Regions from separate parts of the Amycolatopsis sp. NBC_01307 genome, predicted to be linked through region 2. Evidence: predicted binding sites of a transcription regulator. Region 2 holds the regulator's gene; the other holds the start of a gene.
What was found. Region 2 encodes HspR, which represses chaperone genes until heat shock. Its sites were predicted from a motif close to ANNTTGAGTNNNNNNNACTCAANNT; they were not measured.
Positions count from the first base shown of each region.

Region 1 (3,409 bases), 910 kb from region 2:
TAGCCGTCCAGCGTCACCAGTTCCATCCGGTCCAGCAGCGGGCCGGGGATGGTCTCCAGGGCGTTGGCCGTCGCCAGGAACACGACGTCGGACAGGTCCAGCTCGACCTCGAGGTAGTGGTCGCGGAACGTGTGGTTCTGTTCCGGGTCCAGCACTTCGAGCAGCGCCGCGGTCGGGTCGCCGCGGTAGTCGGCGCCGATCTTGTCGATCTCGTCGAGCAGCACGACCGGGTTCATCGAGCCGGCTTCCTTGATGGCGCGGACGATCCGGCCGGGTAGCGCGCCGACGTAGGTGCGGCGGTGGCCGCGGATCTCCGCCTCGTCGCGGATGCCGCCGAGGGCGACCCGGACGAACTTGCGGCCCATGGCCTTCGCGACGGACTCACCCAGCGACGTCTTGCCGACCCCGGGAGGGCCCGCGAGGGCGAGCACCGCGCCGGAACGACGTCCGCCGACCGGGCCGAGACCCGACTCCGCGCGACGCTTCCGGACGGCCAAGTACTCGATGATGCGTTCCTTGACGTCGTCCAGGCCCGCGTGGTCCGCGTCCAAGACGGCACGCGCGGCCGCGATGTCGTAGACGTCCTCGGTGCGCTCGTTCCAGGGCAGCTCCAGGACGGTGTCCAGCCAGGTGCGGATCCAGCCGCCCTCGGGGGACTGCTCGGACGTCCGGTCCAGCTTGTCCACCTCGGCCAGCGCGGCCTTCTTCACGGCGTCGGGCAGCTCGGCGCCTTCGACGCGGGCGCGGTAGTCCGTGTCGTCGGTGCTGCCGTCGAGCTCGCCCAGCTCCTTGCGGATCGCTTCGAGCTGGCGGCGCAGCAGGAACTCCTTCTGCTGCTTCTCCATGCCTTCGGAGACGTCCTTGCGGATCGTGTCGGTGACCTCGAGCTCGGCCAGGTGCTCCTTGCTCCACTCGAGCGCCTTCTCCAGGCGGGCGGTGACGTCGAGCGTGGTGAGCAGCTCGACCTTCTGGTCGGTGTCCAGGTACGGCGCGTTGCCGGACAGGTCGGCGACCGCGGACGGGTCCTCGACCTGCTGGACGGCGTCGATCAGCTGCCAGCCGCCGCGCTGCTGGAGGATCGAGATGACGACGGCCTTGTACTCGGCCGCGAGCTTCGCGGTCTGGTCGCCGGTGGTTTCGGGGGCGTCCTCGGCGTGCACCCAGCGGGCGGCACCGGGGCCGTCGGCCATCCGGCCGACGAGCGCGCGGGCGGTGCCGCGCAGCAGGACGGCGGCCTTGCCACCGGGCACGCGCCCGATGCGCTCGACGGTCGCGACGGTGCCGTACTCGGCGTACTCACCGTGGACGCGCGGCACGATCAGGACTTCGGCCTTGGCGGTGCCGGTCGACCGGATGCCGGGGAAGGACGCCTGGCTGGGCGTGCCGGCTTGGGCGGACTCCACCGCGGCCCGCGTCTCGGTGTCGGTGAGGTCGAGCGGGACGACCATGCCCGGCAGCACGACGTCGTCATCGAGCGGGAGCACGGGCAGGAGGCGGGTGTCGGACATGTGCACTCCTCGGGTAGTTGAGTCTGCCTTGCTCAACTCTCCGATGGGTGTGTTTGTTTCCGATGGTGCGTTCGCCCACAGCGATCAGGGAAAGCGCAGGTCAGAGGCTTGGGCGGCGTGCGACCGCGCACCAGGCGAAGGGCCGCGTCTCCAGATCCAGCACCGTCGGACGCTCGTCGGGGCGCCAGTCCGGCAACGATGTCATCCCCGGCGGCAAGAGCGGCCAGCCGCCGAACCAGGGGAGCAGTTCTTCCGCCGTGCGCAGCCACGCGGGGTTCGTCGTGGCGCGGTAGGCGTCGATGAATCGTTTCACCTCGGCCGCGCGGGCCGGTGGGGCGTCGTCGCGGCAGGTGCCGTGCGTCAGCGCCAGCCAGCTGCCCGGCGCCAGCTTCGCGCGGTACGTCGCCATCAGGCCGTCGGGGTCGTCGGACGGGCCGACGAAGTGCATCACCGTGATCATCAGCAGGCACACCGGCCGCGACCAGTCGATCAGGTCCGACACGACGTCGTCCGCGAAGATCTCCACGGGCCGACGGATGTCGCGCTCGACCAGGCCCGCCCAGTCCGTCGCGTCTTCCTTCTCCAGGATCAGCCGGGAATGCGCGGCCGCCACCGGCTCGTAGTCGACGTAGACCACCGACGCGCGTTCGCCGTCGGGCAGCAGCTCCCGGACGATCTCGTGCACGTTGCCCGCGGTGGGCACACCGGAGCCGAGGTCGACGAACTGGCGGACGCCGGCGTCCATCGCGGCCGAGACGACGCGGTTCATGAACGCCCGGTTCTGCCGCGAGATCGGCCGGATCAGCGGCCACACCTTCTCCACGCGGCGGCCGAACTCGCGGTCGACCGCCCAGTGGTGGTTGCCGCCGAGGTACCAGTCGTAGACGCGCGCGGCGGACGGCTTCTCCGTGTCCACCCCGGCGGGTGCGATCGGCGCGTTTTCGCTCATCCGAGCGGCTTCTCCGCGATACCGCACCACGCGTACGGGCGGGCTTCGGCTTCCAGGACGTTCAGCTTCCGGTCGGGCCGCCAGTCCGGCAGGTGCACGACGCCCGGTTCCAGGATCGGCCAGTCGCCGAACAGCGGCACGATCTCCTCGCGGGTGCGCAGCCACACCGGGTTGCTCGTCTTCCGGTACTGCTCGACGAACCACCTCAGCCCGGCCAGCGACTCGCCTTCGCCGTCACCCTCGCTCATCTGCGAGATCGCCAGCCAGCTGCCCGGCGCGAGCGCGTCGCGGTACGCCTTGAGCAGGCCGTGCGGGTCGTCGTCCGGGCCGACGAAGTGCAGCACCGCCATCATCAGCACGCAGGCCGGCTTCGAGAAGTCGATGAGCCGCTTCGTCTCTTCGGCGCGCAGCACGGCTTTGGCGTCGCGCATGTCGGCCTGGACGATGCCGGCCCAGTCGGTCGCCGCCTCCTCTTCGAGGATGAGCGTCGCGTGGGCGACGGCTACCGGCTCGTAGTCGACGTAGACGACCGTCGCGTCGTGCTCGTCCGGCAGCTCGGCCTCGACGACCTCGTGGACGTTGCCGGCCGTGGGGACACCGGAGCCGAGGTCGACGAACTGGCGGATCCCGGCCTTGAGCGCCGCGCGCACGGCGCGGTTCATGAACTCGCGGTTCTGCTTGGAGCCGGGGCGCACGAGCGGCCACTGCTGTTCGACGCGCCGCCCGAACTCGCGGTCCACGGCCCAGTTCTGGGTACCGCCGAGGTACCAGTCGTAGATCCGGGCCGCGGACGGCTTCTCCGTGTCGACGCCCTCGGGTGCTCTGGGCGCGGCGTCCCGCTCGTTCACTTCGGCTCCCCATCCCTCGAGTCCTGGCGCCAGCCTATAAGGACGGAGTGCGACCGGTAATCCGCCAGTAGTTCACCGAACGGCTGGGCGACGCTGCCAATACG
Region 1 covers NZ_CP108403.1:9,347,590-9,350,998, forward strand. Annotated here, with positions in the region: gene lon (endopeptidase La) at 1-1,508, opposite strand, end outside; gene OG439_RS41870 (SAM-dependent methyltransferase) at 1,609-2,457, opposite strand; gene OG439_RS41875 (SAM-dependent methyltransferase) at 2,454-3,305, opposite strand; gene OG439_RS41880 (GNAT family N-acetyltransferase) at 3,378-3,409, opposite strand, start outside.
Region 1: lon (endopeptidase La) is a predicted target of HspR. The motif match lies at 1,523-1,547, and genes of this name have one in related genera.

Region 2 (3,409 bases):
TGAAAGCCGCAGGTCACGGCCCACGCGCCATCGGCAGAACGATCGACCGGCCGGCCTCGACAGTGTCACGGGAGCTGGCCCGCAACACCGGCCTGACCGGCCACTACCGGGCCAGCAGTGCCCAGCACGCGGCCGAGGAACGCGCGAAACGACCCAAACCGGCGAAGCTGCGCGCCGATCCGGCGTTGCGGGCGGCGGTGCAGGACGGGCTGACCCGGAAGTGGTCGCCGCGGCAGATCTCCGAGAGACTGGTGCTGGACTTTCCCGACCGGCCGGAGATGCGGGTGTCGCACGAGACGATCTATCAGTCGCTGTATGTGCAGGGCCGGGGCGCGTTGCGCCGGGAACTGACCGCGGCACTGCGGACCGGGCGGGCGTTGCGGATGCCGCGGCGGCAGGCCCAGACCCGGCGGGAACGCCCGTCGGGCGGGATCCAGGACATGGTCAACATTTCCGAGCGGCTAGGCCGAGGCCGCCGACCGTGCGGTGCCGGGGCATTGGGAAGGCGACCTGATCCTGGGCCAGGACAATCGGTCCGCGATCGGGACGCTGGTGGAACGCTCGACCCGGTTCGTGATGCTGCTGCACCTGCCCCACGGGCGGGACGCAGCCACCGTCGCCGCGGCGATGACCGAGATGATCCAGACGTTGCCGCCGCTGCTGCTGGGCTCGCTGACCTGGGATCAGGGCAAAGAAATGGCCCATCACCGGAAGATCACCCTGGACACGGGGTTGCAGATCTACTTCTGCGATCCGCATTCGCCCTGGCAGCGCGGCAGCAACGAGAACACCAACGGTCTGCTCCGGCAGTACTTTCCCAAAGGCACCGACCTGTCCCAGCACAGCGCGGATGATCTGGTGCGGGTGGCGGAGGAGCTGAACGGGCGGCCTCGGGAGACCCTCGGCTGGCGGACACCAACCGAGGCCCTCACGAAGCTACTGTCAGATCAACAAACACCAGGTGTTGCAACCACTGCGTGAATCCGCCCCTCCTTACCGGCTTTAAGAGCCGGTAAGGAGGCCTTCACGGACCTTGCGGACTAACGGCGCTTGGGGCGCCAGACCACCATCGCGGTCTGCTGGTTCATCGGGACCAGGTCCCGGCGGTAGGAAGCGTGCGCCGCCGCCGCGGCCTGCTCCCCGGCGGCGTACGCCGCGGCCAGTTCCTCGGTGATCTCCGACAGCCTCGCCCGCAGCGCGTCGACCTGGTTCTCCAGCTCGATGATGCGCTTGATGCCGGCCAGGTTCACGCCGTCTTCCTGCGACAGCCGCTGGACCTCGCGCAGCAGCGCGATGTCCCGCATCGAGTAGCGGCGCCCGCCACCGGAGGTGCGGCCCGGCGACACCAGGCCCTGCCGGTCGTAGGTGCGCAACGTCTGCGCGTGCATCCCCGCCAGCTGGGCCGCCACCGAGATGACGAACACCGGGGTCTCTTCGTCCCCCTCCGGGGGAATCCCGCCGAACATCCCACTCACCTGCCTTCGAGCAGCTCAGTGATCTCCGGCCGGGGGTCGTGCCCGGCCATCGCCTCGGCGTACGACTGCAGAGCCTCGCGCGCCTTGTCGTCCAGTTTGGCGGGAATCGCCGCTTGCAGGGTGACGAGCAGGTCACCTTGCGCACCGTCGCGCTTCGCGATGCCCTTGCCGCGCACGCGCAGCACCCGCCCGCTCGCCGTGCCCGGGGGCACCTTGAGCGAGACCTTGCCCTCGAGGGTCGGCACCGTGATCGTGGTGCCGAGCGTGAGCTCGGTGAAGTCCACCGGCACCGCGATCGTCAGGTCGAGCGCCTTGCGCCCGAACAACGCGTGCGGAGCCACGTGCACCCGGACGTACAGATCGCCCGCCTGCGCGCCACCCCGGCCCGGCTCACCCTGACCGGCCAGCCGGATGCGCTGGTCGTCGTCGACGCCCGGCGGGATCCGGACGGTCAGCGTGCGGGTCCGCGTGCTGATGCCTTCGCCGCCGCACTCGGGGCACGGATCGTCGATGATCTGCCCGCGGCCGCGGCAGTCGCGGCACGGCTCCGAGAACGCGAACGCGCCCTGGCTCCGGCTGACCAGGCCCGACCCACTGCAGGTCGGGCAGGTCCGCGGCGACGTGCCCGGCTTCGCGCCGTTGCCGCCGCACGTCGAACACGTCGCCGGGCTCGACAGCCGCAGCGGCAGGGTCGCGCCCTTGACCGCCTCGGTGAAGTCGATCCGGACGTCCGTCTCGACGTCGGCACCGCGTTGCGGCCGGTTCGCCGTCGCGCCGGCCGAAGACCGGCCGCGGCCGAACAGCCCGCCGAGGATGTCGCCGAGCCCGCCCATCCCGCCCTGCTGGCCCGCACCCGCGCCGGCCTGGCCGAAGATGTCGCCCATGTCGAAGCCGCCGGAACCGCCGCCGGTGGGGAAGTTGAACCCGCCACCACCCGAGCCGCCGAACAGGCGCCGCGCCTCGTCGTACTCCTTGCGCTTGCTCGCGTCGGAGAGCACGCCGTAGGCCTCGGAGACCGACTTGAACTTCTGCTCCGCCTGCGCGTTGCCGGCGTTCGCGTCCGGGTGGTTCTCCTTGGCCAGCTTGCGGTAGGCCTTCTTGATCTCGTCCGCCGTGGCGTCGGAGGAGACGCCCAGTTCCCGGTAGAAGTCCTTACCGATCCATTCCCGAGCACTCATCGGGCGCCTCCTCCTTCCGCTGGAACCGGATACTGCTTACTGCTGCTGCTCATCGAGTCCGCTGTCGAGCGGCAGCTCGCCACCGACCGGCGGGTCCACCGGGGCCGCGCCGGGCTCGTGGTCGGTCACGCCGACCAGCGCCGCCCGCAGCACGCGGTCGCCGAAGCGGTAGCCGCGGCGCATGACCACGGTGACCGTCGGGCCCGCCACGTCCGGCGAGGTGTTGTGCTGCACGGCTTCGTGCACGCTCGGGTCGAAGGGCTCGCCCTCGCTGCCGAACGACTCGAGCCCCGCGCGCTGCAGACCGCTGATCAGCTTGTCGCCGACGGCCTTGAACGCCCCGGTGAGGTCACCGTGCTGGTCGGCCCGCTCGAGGTCGTCGAGCAGCGGCAGCAGGTCGTTGACCACCGTCGCCTTCGCGCCGATCACGACCGCTTCGCGGTCACGCTCGACGCGCTTGCGGTAGTTGGCGTACTCGGCCTGCAGCCGCTGGAGGTCGGCGGTGCGCTCGGAAAGCTCCTTCTCGACGTCGGAGACCACGGCCACCGAATCGTCCATGATGGACTCGCCGAGCGAGGGGCCCGCGTGTTCCACGGGCGCCTCGGGCTCCGGCGCCGCGTGGGCCGGACCGGGCGGGCGAACCTGCCCGGTCTGCGGGTCCACGCGACGTCGATCACGCACGACCACCGGCTCCTCGGGGCCGCGGCCCTGGTTCTCGGATTCGTCGTAGCTGTGGGTCACTTCTTCTCGTCCTCT
Region 2 covers NZ_CP108403.1:8,435,738-8,439,146, forward strand. Annotated here, with positions in the region: partial or broken gene OG439_RS37295 (IS30 family transposase) at 1-981, shown strand, start outside; gene OG439_RS37300 (heat shock protein transcriptional repressor HspR) at 1,041-1,466, opposite strand; gene dnaJ (molecular chaperone DnaJ) at 1,472-2,653, opposite strand; gene grpE (nucleotide exchange factor GrpE) at 2,690-3,394, opposite strand; gene dnaK (molecular chaperone DnaK) at 3,391-3,409, opposite strand, start outside.